2 regions of the Kocuria flava genome follow, and region 1 is predicted to be linked to the other one. Evidence: predicted binding sites of a transcription regulator. Region 1 holds the regulator's gene; the other holds the start of a gene.
What was found. The regulator HspR, encoded in region 1, represses chaperone genes until heat shock. The targets are predictions, from matches to a motif close to AAGTTGAGTCNNNNNGACTCAACTT.
Positions count from the first base shown of each region.

Region 1 (7,428 bases):
CGAGGTGACCTTCGACATCGACGCCAACGGCATCGTGCACGTCTCCGCCAAGGACAAGGGCACCGGCAAGGAGCAGTCGATGACCATCACCGGCGGCACCTCGCTGTCGAAGGAGGACATCGACCGCATGGTCAAGGACGCCGAGGCCAACGCCGAGGCGGACCGGGTGCGCCGCGAGGCCGCCGACCTGCGCAACAACGCCGAGCAGAGCGCCTACTCCATCGAGAAGCTGCTCAAGGACAACGACGACAAGCTGCCCGAGGACGTCAGGTCCGAGGTGCAGGGCGACGTCGACGCCCTGAAGCAGGCGCTCGAGGGCCAGGACGACGACGCCGTCAAGAGCGCCTACGAGAAGCTCCAGCAGTCCCAGACGAAGCTGGGCGAGGCGCTCTACGCCCAGGCGGGTGCCGAGGGCGCGGAGGGCGCCCCGGGCGCCGCCGGGGAGTCCGGCGCGGCGACCGGTGACGAGGACATCGTCGACGCCGAGGTCGTCGACGACGAGAACGAGAAGAAGTGAGCATGGCCGACCCCACCCCTGATCCCGACCGGAACCCGGCGGAGCAGCCCGGCGACGCGGGCGGCCCCGAGCAGGAGGCGGCCCGCCCGGCCGCCGACGGGGCCGCCGGCGGGACCGAGCCCGGCACGGCGCAGGAGCCCGGCGCCGGCACCGACCCGCAGGACGGTGCCGGCCCGGAGGGCCTGACCGTCGACGACATCCTGGGCACCCCCCAGTCCACCGACGCAGGCTCGGCGGACACCGGGGAGCCCGGGGCCGGGCAGGCCCCGTCCGAGGCGGAGGCGCTGGCCGCGGAGCGGCTCGAGGAGCTGCGCCGGCTGCAGGCCGAGTTCGTGAACTTCAAGCACCGCACGGCGCGGGAGAAGGAGCAGCTGCGCACCTACGTGACCGGCGACCTGCTCCAGGCGCTGCTGCCGGTGTTCGACGACATCGACGCGGCCCGCGGGGCCGGGGACCTCACCGAGGGCCCGTTCGCGTCCATCGCGAACAAGCTCGAGGAGATCCTGGTGCGCCAGGGCCTGTCCCGCATCGGCGCGGTCGGGGAGACGTTCGACCCCGCCGTCCACGAGGCCGTGCTGCAGCAGCCCACGAGCGAGGTCGAGCCCGACCAGATCGCGATGGTGCTGCGCTCCGGCTTCCGCATCGGTGAGCGCGTCGTGCGGCCCGCCCAGGTCGCCGTCGCGGTCGCCGAGTGAGGCCGCCCGCGGCCTGACACGGGGGACGGCGAGGGGAGGTCCGTCCGACGGGCCTCCCCTCGCCGTCCCCGCGCACCCCGTCCCCGGGGCACACCCCGTTTGCCCGCACGGGCCGCCCCGGACCCCGACCGGCCCCGCAGAGAGGAGGCGTCATGGCCAGCCAGGACTGGATCGACAAGGACTTCTACAGCATTCTCGGCGTCTCCAAGGACGCGTCCGAGGCCGACGTCAAGAAGGCCTACCGCAAGCTCGCCCGCCAGTACCACCCGGACCAGAACCCGGGGGACGCGGCCGCCGAGCAGCGGTTCAAGGACATCACCGAGGCCCACTCCGTGCTCTCGGACCCGGAGGAGCGCAAGCAGTACGACGCCATCCGCGCGATGGGCTCCGGCGCCCGCTTCACGGCGGGCGGGCCCGGCGGCGCGGGCGGATCGGCGAACTTCGAGGACATCTTCGGCGACATCTTCGGCGGTGGCGGCGGTCGCCGGCGCACGACGTTCACCACCGGCGGGCCCGGCGGCGGTTTCGGCGGCGGGGGCGGGTTCGAGGACCTGTTCACGCAGTTCGGCGGCGCGGGCGGCGGCTACGGCGGCTACCAGGCCCCGCCGGCGCGCGGCGAGGACATCCGCACGGAGACCACCATCCCGTTCCGCTCGGCCGTGCAGGGCACGACCGTGCGTCTGCGCCGCGGCAACGGCCAGGAGACCACGGTGCGCGTGCCCAAGGGGGTGCGCGACGGGCAGAAGCTCAAGCTCGCCGGCAAGGGCCACTCGGGCCCCGGCGGGGCGGGGGACCTGTACGTGACCGTCCACGTGCGCCCGCACCCGTTCTTCACCCGGGTGGAGGGCACGGACGACGTCGAGGTCACGGTGCCGATCACGTTCCCCGAGGCCGCCCTGGGCGCCACGGTCGAGGTGCCGACCCTCGACGGGGCCACCGTGCGGCTGAAGGTCCCGGCGGGCACGTCCTCGGGGCGGCGCTTCCGCGTGAAGGGCCGCGGCATCGAGACCTCCCGCGGGACCGGCAACCTCATCGTGACCGTGGAGGTGCACGTCCCGGCCGACCTGGACGAGTCGGCGCAGGCGGCCGTGCGCGCCTACGCCGAGGCCACCGCCGGCCAGGACCCGCGCGCCTCCCTGAGGGAGAAGGCGAGGCTCTGACGATGGCCCTCGACGCCGACCAGCCCCTGTTCGTGATCTCCGTGGCGGCGGAGATCGCCGAGATGCACCCGCAGACGCTGCGCCAGTACGACCGGCTCGGCCTGGTCAAGCCCTCGCGGGCCCCGGGCCGGGCCCGGCGCTACTCGCAGCGGGACATCGAGAAGCTCCAGCAGATCCAGGTGCTCTCCCAGCAGGGCGTCTCCCTCGAGGGCATCCGCCGGATCCTCCAGCTCGAGAACCAGGTCGCGGCGCTGCAGGCGCGGATCGCGGAGCTCAGCGGCGAGCTCGAGGAGGCCCGCGAGCGCGCCGAGGAGTCCACCCGCATCTTCGCCGCGGGCGCCGGCGGCGACGTCGTGCGGATGGCCCGCGGCTCCCGGCCCCGGCGGCGGCAGGTCTCCCAGGCCGTGGTGCTCTACCGGCCCCCGTTCCGCTAGGAGGGCTGAACGGGGGTGCCGGCGGCGGGCCCGGCCCCGCCGGGGCTCAGCCCAGGCGCTTCTCGAAGGCCACGTCGTGGACGCCGCCGGGGTAGACCCTCGCCACGCCGGGCAGGCGCTCGTAGCCGGCGGCGAGGTACAGGGCCTCGGCCTCCGGCTGGCGGTTGCCGGTGGTCAGGCGGATCCGCCGGTACCCTGCGGCGGCGGCGCGCTGCTCCAGCTCGGCGAGCACCCGCCGGGACAGGCCCCGGCGGCGGTGCGAGGGGGCCGTCCACACGCGCTTGAGCTCGGCGGTGGCGTCGTCGTGGCGCCGGAACGCGCCGCCCGCCACCGTGCACCCGTCCGCCACGAGCAGCACGATCCCGCCGGAGGGCGCGGTGAAGTCCGCGACCGGGTGCTCCGCCATCTCGTCCGCGCCGATCGCGGGGCCGTAGCGCTCGGCGTACTCCCGGTGCAGGCCCTGCAGCAGCGGTGCGAGCAGCGGGTCCCCGGGGACCACCGCGACGACGCCGTACCGGCCGGCGCGGTCGTCCCGGTCGCGGTCGCCCGCACCGGGCGTGCCCGGGGTCGCGCTCACGGCAGCCGGCGGTAGGTGAGGTCGCGCGGGGTGCGGCCGGCCTCCTGCGCCTTGCGCTCGAAGCTCGTCAGGACGCGCCCCTCCCAGCGCGGGGCCCAGCCCGTGCCGGGGTGCTCGTCGTCGGCGAGGGGGCCGGGGTGGACGTTCTCGAACCCGGGGGCGGCGTCCAGCACCTCGCGCATCGCGAGGGCGTACTCCTGCCAGTCGGTGGCCAGCCGCCACAGCCCGCCCGGGCGCAGGACGCGGGCGGCGAGCTCGGCGAACCCGGGGGAGACCAGCCGGCGCTTGTGGTGGCGCTTCTTGTGCCAGGGGTCCGGGAAGAACACCCACAGCTCGTCCACCGAGGCGGGGGCGAGCATGTGCTCGAGCACCTCGGGGGCGTTGGCCTGGACCACGCGGACGTTGTCGACGCCGGCCTGCCCCGCCTTCAGCAGCAGGTCGGCGATGCCGGGCTTGTACACCTCGACCGCCAGGTAGTCCTGCTCCGGGTGCGCGGCGGCCGCCGCGACGACGGCCTCCCCGAGCCCGGAGCCGACCTCCACGACCAGCGGGGCCTCGCGGCCGAAGGCGGCCACGGCGTCGAAGTCGTGGTCGGGGTGCACGGAGGTGTCGGCGTGGGTGCGCGGGACCTCGAGGACGCGGGTCGGCGCCCACTCGTCCCACGCCTTCTGCCGGCGGGCCGTCAGGCGGTCGCCGCGCCGCACGAACGAGTACGGGCGCCGGTGGAACGCCTCGGGCGCGCCGGGGTCCTGCGGGGGCTCTGCGGGGGAGGTCTGCTCGCTCATCGCCACCATCCTAGGCGGCGCGCCGCCGGCTCCCCGACCGGACCGGGAGCGGCGGCGCCCGCGGGACCGAGGAGCGGGCGGTGGCGGCGGGGCCTGTGCGGGCGGACCGGCGCGAGCGGTGCCGGCGGCGGGCCCGCACCGGGAGCGGCAGCGCCACCAGTGCCGTGTTCGAGGTCGTGGCGGCGGGGCCCGCGCGGGCCCCGCCGCCACGACCTCGAACACGGCACTGGTGGCGCTGCCGCTCCCGGTGCGGGCCCGCCGCCGGCACCGCTCGCGCCGGTCCGCCCGGCCCCGCCGCCAGCGGTGCCGTCGGCGGGCCCGCCGTCGTGCCCGGTGCGGCCGGTCCGGCCCGGGGCGCGGGGGCCCCTCAGCCGCGCCCGCGGGTGCTCAGGCCCGCTGCCCGGCGGGGTCCCAGCGGCGCCGCGGCGGCTGCCACGCGGCGAAGCGGGCGAGCAGCTCCCCGGCGTCCTCGGCGACGACGGCGGCGTCGCGGTACTGCGGGCGCACCAGGCCGGCCTCCGACATCGAGGCGACGGCGTCCAGCAGCGGCCGCCAGTAGCCGGCGACGTCGAGGAAGCCGACCGGTTTCGCGTGCACGCCCACCTGGATCCAGGTCCACGCCTCGAAGATCTCCTCGAGCGTGCCCAGCCCGCCCGGCAGTGCGACGAACCCGTCGGCGAGCTCGGCCATCTGCGCCTTGCGCTCGTGCATGCCGCTCACCACCCGCAGCTCGGTCAGGCCGGTGTGGGCGGTCTCGTCGTCGACCAGGGAGCGGGGCATCACCCCGATCACCTCCCCGCCGGCCGCGAGCGCGGCGTCGGCGACGACGCCCATCAGGCCCACGTGCCCGCCGCCGTAGACGATCCCGACCCCGCGCCGGGCCAGTTCGCCGGCGAAGTCGTGGGCGGCCCGGGCGAAGCGGGGATCGGTGCCGAGGGAGGCCCCGGTGTACACGGCAAGTCTCATGCCGTCATTGTGCGCCACCGGCGACGGCGTGCCCGTCCCGCACGTCCCCGGGGGCGCCCGGGGACGTGCGGATGCACGCCCGGGACGGCAACCTGTGATTCAATGCCTCCGGCCGAGACGGCGGTCACACCCGCCGGCCCGTGTCCGCTTCCTCATCGGCCCGACATCCCCGGGAGACCACATGCTCCAGTCCATCGAATCCGCCCTCGGCACGCTGGGCGGCATCATCTGGGGGCCCTACGTCCTCATCCCCCTGCTGCTGCTGACCGGCCTGTACCTGACCGTCCGGCTCGGCGGGCTGCAGTTCCGCAAGCTCGGCTCCGCCCTGCGCCTGGCCCTGTTCGAGCGCAAGGACGCCGAGGCCTCCGGCGGTGACGTCTCGCAGTTCCAGGCCCTCACGACGGCGCTCGCGGCCACCGTGGGCACCGGCAACATCGTGGGCGTGGCCACCGCCATCTCGATCGGCGGCCCCGGCGCGCTGTTCTGGATGTGGGTGACCGGCCTGCTCGGGATGGCCTCCAAGTACTCCGAGGCGTTCCTGGCCGTGCGCTACCGCACCACCGACGCCAAGGGCGAGATCTCGGGCGGCCCGCAGTACTACCTCGAGCGCGGCATCCGCAGCGGCTTCGGGAAGTTCCTGGCGCTCTTCTTCGCCGTCGCGGCGGCCCTGGCCGCCTTCGGGATCGGCAACATGACCCAGGGCAACTCCATCGCCTCCAACGTGGAGAGCTCCTTCGGCCTGCCCACCTGGCTCACCGGCATCGTCCTGACGGCGTTCACCTTCGCCGTGCTCGTGGGCGGCATCAAGTCCATCGGCCGGGTGACGGCGGCCTTCGTGCCGATCATGATCATCTTCTACGTGCTCGGTGCGCTGTTCATCCTCGTCGTCAACGTGGCGGAGCTGCCGGCCGCGATCGCCCTCATCTTCACCGACGCTTTCACCGGCACGTCGGCCGTCGGCGGCTTCGCCGGTTCGGCGATCATGATGGCCGTGCAGATGGGCGTGGCCCGCGGCCTGTTCTCCAACGAGTCGGGCATGGGCTCGGCGGCCATCGCGGCCGCCGCCGCCCAGACCACCCACCCCGTCCGCCAGGGCCTGGTCTCCATGACGCAGACGTTCATCGACACCCTCGTCGTGGTGAGCTTCACGGGACTGGTGCTCATCACCACCGGCGTCTGGGAGAGGGGCGCCGACTTCGCCGCCACGATGACCGGCGACGCCTTCAGCTCCGGGCTGCCCGGGCAGTGGGGGCACTACATCGTGACCGTCGGCCTCGTGATGTTCGCCTACTCGACCATCCTCGGGTGGGCCTACTACGGCGAGCGCTGCATGGAGCGCCTGTTCGGGCGCCCGGCCGTGATGCCCTACCGGGTCGTGTTCTCCCTCGTGGTGTTCGTGGGCTGCACCGTCCCGCTGGCCGTGGTGTGGAACTTCGCCGACGTGATGAACGGTCTCATGGCGATCCCGAACCTCATCGGCCTGCTCCTCCTGTCGGGGCTGATCGCCCGCGAGACCAAGCACTACCTCGACAACGACCCGAAGCTGCACGCCGACCGCAAGCAGGTCGAGGCGTTCATGGAGGGCCACCCCGGGGCGATCGACTCCTACGAGCGCACCGGCCGCTGACCCCGCTGCCCTCCGGCCCCGTGCCGGAGCGAGGGCCCGGTTCCCCGCGGGGACCGGGCCCTCGGTCTAGCCTGGGGCCATGAGCGAACTTCCCGCACCCCGCCGCTTCTCCTGCAGGCACGCGACCGGCCTGGTCCACGACCAGGGGGCGCAGGTCGTCGACTGGATCCCCACGGGGCACGCGCCGGTGCTGTGGCTCTCGCCCAGCACGGCGCTCGAGCGCGGGCGGGCGGTGCGCGGGGGCGTGCCGATCTGCTTCCCGTGGTTCGCCGAGGGCCCCTCCGGCGACCTCGAGCCCAAGCACGGCTTCGTGCGCACGCTCCCGTGGGAGATGCAGAGCTTCGAGTCCTCAGACCACGAGGCCGTGGCGGTGTACCGCTTCACGGAGGAGGACGTGCCCGACCCCGCCCTGCGCGCGCTCTTCCCGCACCGGTTCGAGGCGGAGTACGTGGTGCGCTTCGGCCCGGAGCTGGAGCTGGAGCTGAGCGTGACCAACACCGACGAGCACGGGTTCGACTTCGAGGAGGCGCTGCACGCGTACCTCGTCGTCGGCGACGTGCGGAGGATCCGGATCGAGGGCCTCGACGGCGCGCGCTACCGGGACAAGGTCACGGACCGGGACGGCTGCCTGCAGGAGGGGCCGCTCGAGCCGGCGGCGGAGACCGAC
Region 1 is NZ_CP013254.1:3,448,554-3,455,981, reverse strand. It holds gene dnaK (molecular chaperone DnaK) at 1-517, shown strand, start outside; gene AS188_RS15435 (nucleotide exchange factor GrpE) at 520-1,212, shown strand; gene AS188_RS15430 (DnaJ C-terminal domain-containing protein) at 1,365-2,372, shown strand; gene AS188_RS15425 (heat shock protein transcriptional repressor HspR) at 2,375-2,806, shown strand; gene AS188_RS15420 (GNAT family N-acetyltransferase) at 2,853-3,383, opposite strand; gene trmB (tRNA (guanosine(46)-N7)-methyltransferase TrmB) at 3,380-4,168, opposite strand; gene AS188_RS15410 (LOG family protein) at 4,556-5,134, opposite strand; gene AS188_RS15405 (alanine/glycine:cation symporter family protein) at 5,316-6,761, shown strand; gene AS188_RS15400 (D-hexose-6-phosphate mutarotase) at 6,841-7,428, shown strand, end outside.

Region 2 (7,428 bases), 1.6 Mb from region 1:
GCTTCGGGCCCTCGGCGAGCCCCTTGTCGACGGCGGCCCGCACCTCGTCCCGCACGCCGGCGGGGAGGTCGTCGAGGCCGTTGAGGATCGCGGCGAGGCCGTTGTCCGGGCTCAGCCCGGCCTCGCGCAGCGCCTCGCCGTGCGCGGCGAAGAGCTCGGGGAAGAACGCCTCGATCACGTGGCCGAAGATGATCGGGTCGGAGACCTTCATCATGGTGGCCTTCAGGTGCACCGAGAACAGCACGTCCTCGCGCTTGGCGCGCTCGACCTGCTCGGCCAGGAACGCGTCCAGGGCGGCGGCGCGCATCACGGTGGAGTCCACGACCTCGCCGGCGAGCACCGGCACGGACTCCTTGAGGACGGTGGTCGAGCCGTCCTCGGCGACCAGGCGGATGCTCAGGGCGCCGTCCTCGGCGACGACGACGGACTGCTCGTTGGCGCGGAAGTCGTCGGCGCCCATGGTCGCGACGTTGGTGCGCGAGTCGGCGGACCACTCGCCCATGCGGTGCGGGTTCTTCCGGGCGTAGTTCTTCACCGAGGCGGGGGCGCGGCGGTCGGAGTTGCCCTCGCGCAGCACCGGGTTGACGGCCGAGCCCTTGATCTTGTCGTACCGGGCCCGGACCTCCTTCTCCTCGTCGGTCCCCGGCTCGTCCGGGTAGTCCGGCAGGTCGAAGCCCTGGCCCTGGAGCTCCTTGACGGCGGCCTTGAGCTGCGGCACGGAGGCCGAGATGTTCGGCAGCTTGATGATGTTGGCCTCGGGGGTCTTGGCCAGCTCGCCCAGCTCGGCGAGGGCGTCGGCCATCCGCTGGTCCTCCGGCAGGCGGTCGGAGAAGGCCGCGACGATGCGGCCGGCCAGCGAGATGTCGCGGGTCTCCACCTCGACGCCGGCGGTGGAGGCGAAGGCCTCGACGACCGGCTTGAAGGAGTAGGTGGCGAGCAGCGGCGCCTCGTCGGTGCGGGTGTAGATGATCTTTGCCATGTGCGGGCTTCTCTCCCATGAACGTGGTCGGATCGGGACGGTGGTTCCTGGGCTCAATCTACCCGAGGCGCCGCGGGCCCCCGGAACGGGAACGGGGAGAGGGCCGGTCCGGACCGGCCGTGCGCGGGTGCGGTCGCCGGTGCTCAGCCCTCGGTGGACTGGGTCGAGGTCTCGCCGTTGACGAGCTCGCCCTCGCCGATCACGCGGTCCCCGCCCGAGCCGGTCCCGCCGCCCAGGGACTGCCGGTCGTCGCCGCCGGAGACGACCTGGATCTTGCGCGGCTTGGCCTGGGCCGAGACGGGGATGGTCACCGTGAGCACGCCGTTGTCGTAGCTCGCGGCGATGCCGTCGATGTCGATGCCCTGGCCCAGGTTGAGCTGGCGCACGAACGAGGAGCTCTGCCGCTCGCGGGTGATCCACTGCACGTCCTTGACCTCGGGCAGCTTGCGCTCGGCCCGGATCGTGAGCAGCTGGCCGTCGACGTCCACGTCGACGCTCTCCGGGTCGATGCCCGGCAGGTCCGCCCGCAGGATGTACTCGTCGCCGTCCCGGTACAGGTCCATCGGCATCTCCCGCAGGCCCGGGCGGGCGAAGAAGGAGTTCGCCAGACGGTCGAAGTCGTTGAACGGGGAGAACATGGTGGCCATGTCAATCATCTCCTCAACCAAATGAGCAATGGTCCAGACACTTAGTTGAGTCCGATCAACTCAACTGTGATCAGGATAGCCCTCGCCGGCCGGGCGGGCAACGGGTCCCGGGCCGGATCGCCCACGGCGAACCGTCCACCGCCCGGGAGCGCCCCCGTGCCGCTGCGGGCCCCTCAGCGGCCGGCGGGCAGGGCGTCGTCGTGCGGGTAGACGAGCCCGATCCGCTCCCGCACGCGGTCGAAGAACTCCGCGGTCGCCAGGGAGTCGACCCACGGCAGCACCGGGGACTCGGTCAGTCCGGCCTGCACGCAGCGGGTCGCCTCGCGCATCTCGTAGACGTAGCCGGCGCCGGCGACGGCCACGCGCTCGACGACGGGGGGCGCGCCCCGGCGCAGCCCCTCCGCCGGCTGCACCACGAGGGCCGTGGGGCAGTTGATCCGCCCGTCCACGCGCAGCCACCCCTCGGTGCCCGAGACCACCACCTGGTGGGGGACCGCCGCCGAGAGCGTGCCGCTGACGTGCCCGCGGGCGCCGCCGAACTCGAGGGCCAGGGCGGTGTCCACGTCCACGGCGGTCGGGCCGAGCTCGGCCCGGGCGGTCCACGAGCGCGGTGCGCCCAGCAGGGCGGCGGTCCAGGTCAGCGGGTAGACGAGCATGTCCAGCAGCACGCCGCCCCCGTCGGCCCGGCAGAACAGCCGGTGGTCCGGGTCGACCGGGCGGGACATGCCGATCGTGCCGTCCACGGCCCGCACCCGGCCCAGGTCCCCGTCGCGCACCCGGCGCAGCGCGGCCCGGAAGCCCGGGGTCGTCCGCGTCCAGACCGCCTCCATGAGCAGCACCCCGTGGGCGCGCGCGAGGCGGATCAGGTCGCGGACCTCCGCGGCGGTGATCGCCAGGGCCTTCTCGCACACGACGTGCTTGCCGGCGCGCAGCAGGACCGAGACGTCGCGGTGGTGGTGGCCGTGCGGGGTGGCCACGTAGACGACCTCGACGTCGGGGTCGCCCGCCAGCCGCTCCAGTCCCGTGGCCGCGGCGGTGTCCCCGTAGGCGCGCTCGATCCCGTGCCGGCGGGCGAAGTCCTCGGCCCGGGCCTGCACCCGCGAGCTCACGGCCACGACCCGGGCGTCGGGCAGGGCCGCGATGTCCGGGACGACCTTCTCGGCGATCGACGCGGTGCTCACCACGCCCCACCGGAGGGAGCGGCCCGTGGGGACCAGCGGCTCGTCCAGGTGCGCGGCCTCCAGGGCCGCGGCGGCGAACGGGGCGAGGGCCGGGGCGGCGGCGCAGGCAGGGGCGGCGGCCGAGGGGTCCGTGGCCGAGGGGTCGGGGGCGTGCCTGCCGGGGTCACTGCTCCCGGGGGCGGGGGTCGCTGGGGTGTGCGGGGCGGGGGAGTGCGGCATCGTCGCATTCTGCCACCCGGCGCCGTCCCCGCACCGCTGCCCGTCCCCGCCCGGGGCAGGAGGCGGGCCGAGCGGACGACCGTTCTGCCGCCCCGGCGGGCCTCGCCTAGACTGGCGGGCGTGGCGAGGGTGAGCGAGCAGTACCGGCAGCGGCGGCGCGCGCAGATCGTCGAGGCCGCGAGCGGGTGCTTCCTCGAGCACGGCTACGAGGGCGCCTCGATGCACCGGATCATCGCCGCGACGGGGCTGTCCGCCGGGGCCCTGTACAACCACTTCCCGTCCAAGCAGGAGCTCGTGCTCGCCGCCGCGGGCGCGGCCCTGGACCGCGTGCTCGCCGGGGACGGCGCGGACCCGGCCGGGGACGGCGCGGTCCCGGCCTTCGAGCCGGCGGAGTGGCTCGTGGCCCTGCTCGAGCGCCTGGCCGCGGATCCTGCCACGACCCGGCTGCTGCTGGTCACCTGGGGCGCGGCCGCGACCGACCCGGCCCTCGGCGCGCTCGCCGGGGAGCACCTGGGGCGGCTGCGGGCGCTCGTGGCCCGGCGCTACGGGCGGTGGGCCGTCGAGGAGCTGGGCCTGGACGAGGCCGCGGCGCAGGAGTGGACGGGGATGTTCGCCCAGGCGATCCTGTCGGTGCTCCAGGGCTGGGTGGTCCAGTCGTGCCTGCTGCCCGGCTTCGACCCCGAGGCCTACCGCGACTACGCCCGCACGCTCGCGGCCCCCTGATCCCGGCCGCGCCGGGTGCGCTCCTCAGGCCGGGCGGTGCTCGGCGGAGAGCCGCACGTAGGTGCGCGCGTTGGTGCGCACGCGCTCCTGCTCCTCCGCGGTCAGTTCCCGGCGCACCTTCGCGGGGACGCCGGCGACCAGGGAGCGGGGCGGGACCACGGTGCCCTCCAGCACCACCGCGCCGGCGGCCACGAGGGAGCCCTCGCCGACCACCGCGCCGTTGAGGACGGTCGCGTTCATCCCCACGAGCACGCCGTCGGCCACGGTGCACCCGTGGACCACGGCCCCGTGGCCGACGCTGACGCCGGCCCCGATCGTGCAGGGGTGGCCGGGGTCCGAGTGGACCACGACGTTGTCCTGCAGGTTCGAGCCCGCGCCCAGGCGCACGGGGGAGCGGTCCCCGCGCACGACGGCGCCGTAGAAGACCCCGGAGTCCGGGCCGAGCTCGACGTCCCCGACCACGGTCGCCCCCGGGGCGACGAAGGCGGTGGGGTCGATCCGGGGCGTGTGCCCGCCGTGGGGCAGCACCCGTGCGGTGGTGGCCTGTGCGTCCATGGGCCCAGCCTAGTGGGCGCCCCGCCGGGGGTGGCGCTGCTGGATGGCGACGCGGATCCGCTGCCCGCCCTTGAGCACGTACTCGGCCCCGTGCACGTGCACGGTGACGCTGCCGGCCCGGCGCGAGGTGCCCTCCAGCTCGAGGACCTGGTGGTCGATGCACACCCGGATCATCTGACCGCGGTAGAGGACGGTGAAGGAGACCTTCTCGAGCTGGCTGGGCAGGGCCGGGTCGAACTCCAGCCACTCCCCGCGCACCCGCAGCCCGGCGTAGGCGCGGGTGACGACGTCGACCGAGCCGGCCATCGCACCGAGGTGGATCCCCTCGCCGGTCGTCCCGCCCTGCGTGTCGTCGAGGTCGATCAGCAGCGCGTCCTGGAACGCCGACCACGACCGGTCCGGGTGCAGCCACGCGAGCACCGAGGCGTTGACCACCCGCGAGAGCGAGGAGCCGTGGGAGGACCGGGCGATGTAGTGGTCGACCGTGCGCTCGATCGTCGCGTGGTCCACCGCGTAGCCCATCCGCCCCAGCTCCTCGACCAGGCCCTCGGGGCCGAAGAGGTAGACCAGCATGATCGCGTCGGCCTGCTTGGCGAGCTTGTAGTTGTTGGTCATGTCCCCCTCGTTCTCCAGCAGGAGGTCGAGGCGGCCGATGTTGCGGTACTTGGCCCGGTAGTACTCCCAGTCCAGCTCGTCGAGGTCGTCCCAGCCGTCGAACTGGCTGACCGTGCCGTCGCGGTTGAACGGGACGAACATCCGCTCCGCCATCCGCTGCCAGGTGCCGACCTCCTCGGCGGTGAGGTCGTAGCGGGCCGAGAGCTCCTCGCGCTGGTGCTCCACCATGTCGTTGAAGATGTGGGCGCTGTGCCGGAACAGCCAGGCCGCGAGCACGTTGGTGTAGGCGTTGTCCTTCAGCCCGCCCCCGTGCTGGCCGCGCGGGCCGTCGTGGTACTCGTCCGGGCCCATCACCCCGGCGATGTGGTAGCGCTCGTCGGCCGGGTCGTAGTCGGTCAGGGAGGCGAACAGGCGGGTGATGCCGATGATCAGCTCCGCGCCCTGCCCGGCCAGCCAGTCGAGGTCACCGGTGGTCTCGTAGTAGATCCAGGCGTTGTAGGCGATCGCCAGGCCCACGTGGAACTGCCGCCACGAGTTGTCCGGCAGCCACCGGTTCGAGTGGTGGTTGAACAGCTCCGGCGGGGTCTCCTCGCGCCCGTCCGAGCCGGACTGCCACGGGAAGGCGGTGCCCTCGAGGCCGAACTCGGTGGCCCGGTGCCGGGCCATGGCCAGGCGCCGCCACCGGTAGGACAGCAGCGAGCGGGTCACCGCCGGCTGGCGCAGGTTCACGACCGGCAGGATGTAGAGCTCGTCCCAGAAGATGTGGCCCCGGTAGCCCTCCCCGTGCAGGCCGCGGGCCGGGACCCCGGCGTCGCGCAGGGACATGTGCGGGGCGAGGGTCTGGGCGACGTGGAACAGGTGCACCCGCAGCGCCAGCTGCGTCATGCACAGCTCGCCCGTGCGCTCGGCCGGGTCGGGGCACACGTCCACGTCGTAGCGGTCCCACAGCAGCTGCCACTCGGTCTCGTGGGAGGGCAGCAGCCCCCGCACCCCGGAGGGGTTGCGGTCCAGCTCGGCGAGCGCGCCCTCGCGCGGGGAGCCGATCGCGGCGTCGCGGCTGGTGACCACGGCCGTGGTCGAGTCGATGACCACCGGCTTGCCCTCGGCCACGTTGACCTGGTGGCGGCGGAACTCGGTGCCGCCGGGGCGGATCTCGCGCCGCTCCCGCACGTTCTGCCCGCCCTCGATCCGGGTCCGCTGGGCGGTGGTGATCTCGATCTTCGACTGGGTGGTGCGCACGTGCGAGAGCAGCGTCTCGTGGTCGTCGGGCAGGGAGGTGGACTCGAGGTCCACCAGGTGGTGGGCGTTGAGCTCCTTGTACTCCGCCACGCCGTTGTTGCGCACGGTCGGGTCGATGCCGGTGCGCACGTGCAGCCGCCCGGACCACCCGCGGGCGGTCACCGTGGTCTCCTGGGCCCCGAGGTGGCGGTAGCGCAGCGAGACGAGCCGGCGCTGGACGATCTCCAGGCGGGCGCGGGAGCCGTCGTCGCCCAGGTCGCCGTTGAGGTCGGTGAGCACGAGCGAGCGCACGAGCAGGCCCCGGCGCAGGTCCAGCTCGACCCGCTCCTCGGAGGGCACGAGACCGCCCTCGGACCACCACTCCCCGCCCGAGACGCGCAGGTCCAGGTGGGTCCAGTTGGGGGCGTTGACCATCGACTCGTGCTCGACGTCGCGGCCGCTGAGGTGGCTGACCACGCGGTTGAACACCCCGGCCAGGTAGTTGCCGGGGTAGTGCACGCCGTTGTCGGCGAACTCGCAGGCCGATCCGCGCACGCCCATGTAGCCGTTGGCCAGCGTCAGCAGGGCCTCGCGGCGCGGCTCGGTGGCGGGGTCGAAGCCCTCGAAGACCAGCTTCCACGGGTCCTCGCGGCGGGAGCCCAGGTCCAGCTCGGCGACGTCGTTGAGCACGAGGGTCGCGCCGGCGCGGTAGAGGTCCCGGCGCTCGCCGTGGCGGCGCACGCCCACGACCGTGCCGAAGCCGCCGGCGGCCGCGGCGCGCACGCCGGCCACGGCGTCCTCCACGACCACGGAGCGGGCCGGGTCGACCCCGAGCATCCGGGCGCAGGTGAGGAAGGTGTCGGGCTCGGGCTTGCCGGGCAGCCCGTGCTCGGCGGCGAAGTGGCCGTCCACGATGATGTCGAAGGCGTCCTGCAGGCCGGCGGCGGCCAGCACGGGGACGCTGTTGCGGCTGGCCGTCACGAGCCCGACCGGCACCCCGGCGGCGCGCAGCCGCTCGATCAGCGCCACCGTCCCGGCGAAGACCCGCACGCCGGTCTGCTCGAGCACCTCCTGGAAGTAGGTGTTCTTCAGCGCGGCCTGGCCCTGGACGGTCCACGCCCCGGGGGTCTCCTCGCCCTCGGGCAGCCGGGCGCCGCGGGCGGCCAGCAGGGAGCGGATCCCGTCCTCGCGGCGGCGCCCGTCCACGTAGTGGCGGTAGTCGGCGTCGGCGTCGAACGGGCGGCGGTCGACCTGCCCGCCCTCCTCGGCGGGCTCGAGCCGCGCGTCGGCG
Region 2 is NZ_CP013254.1:1,527,356-1,534,783, forward strand. It holds gene AS188_RS06870 (NADP-dependent isocitrate dehydrogenase) at 1-979, opposite strand, end outside; gene AS188_RS06875 (Hsp20/alpha crystallin family protein) at 1,123-1,626, opposite strand; gene AS188_RS06880 (Gfo/Idh/MocA family protein) at 1,800-3,026, opposite strand; gene AS188_RS06885 (TetR/AcrR family transcriptional regulator) at 3,147-3,749, shown strand; gene AS188_RS06890 (gamma carbonic anhydrase family protein) at 3,774-4,304, opposite strand; gene AS188_RS06895 (beta-phosphoglucomutase family hydrolase) at 4,314-7,428, opposite strand, start outside.
Region 2: the regulator HspR is predicted to act here: its motif matches at 1,669-1,693, upstream of AS188_RS06875 (Hsp20/alpha crystallin family protein).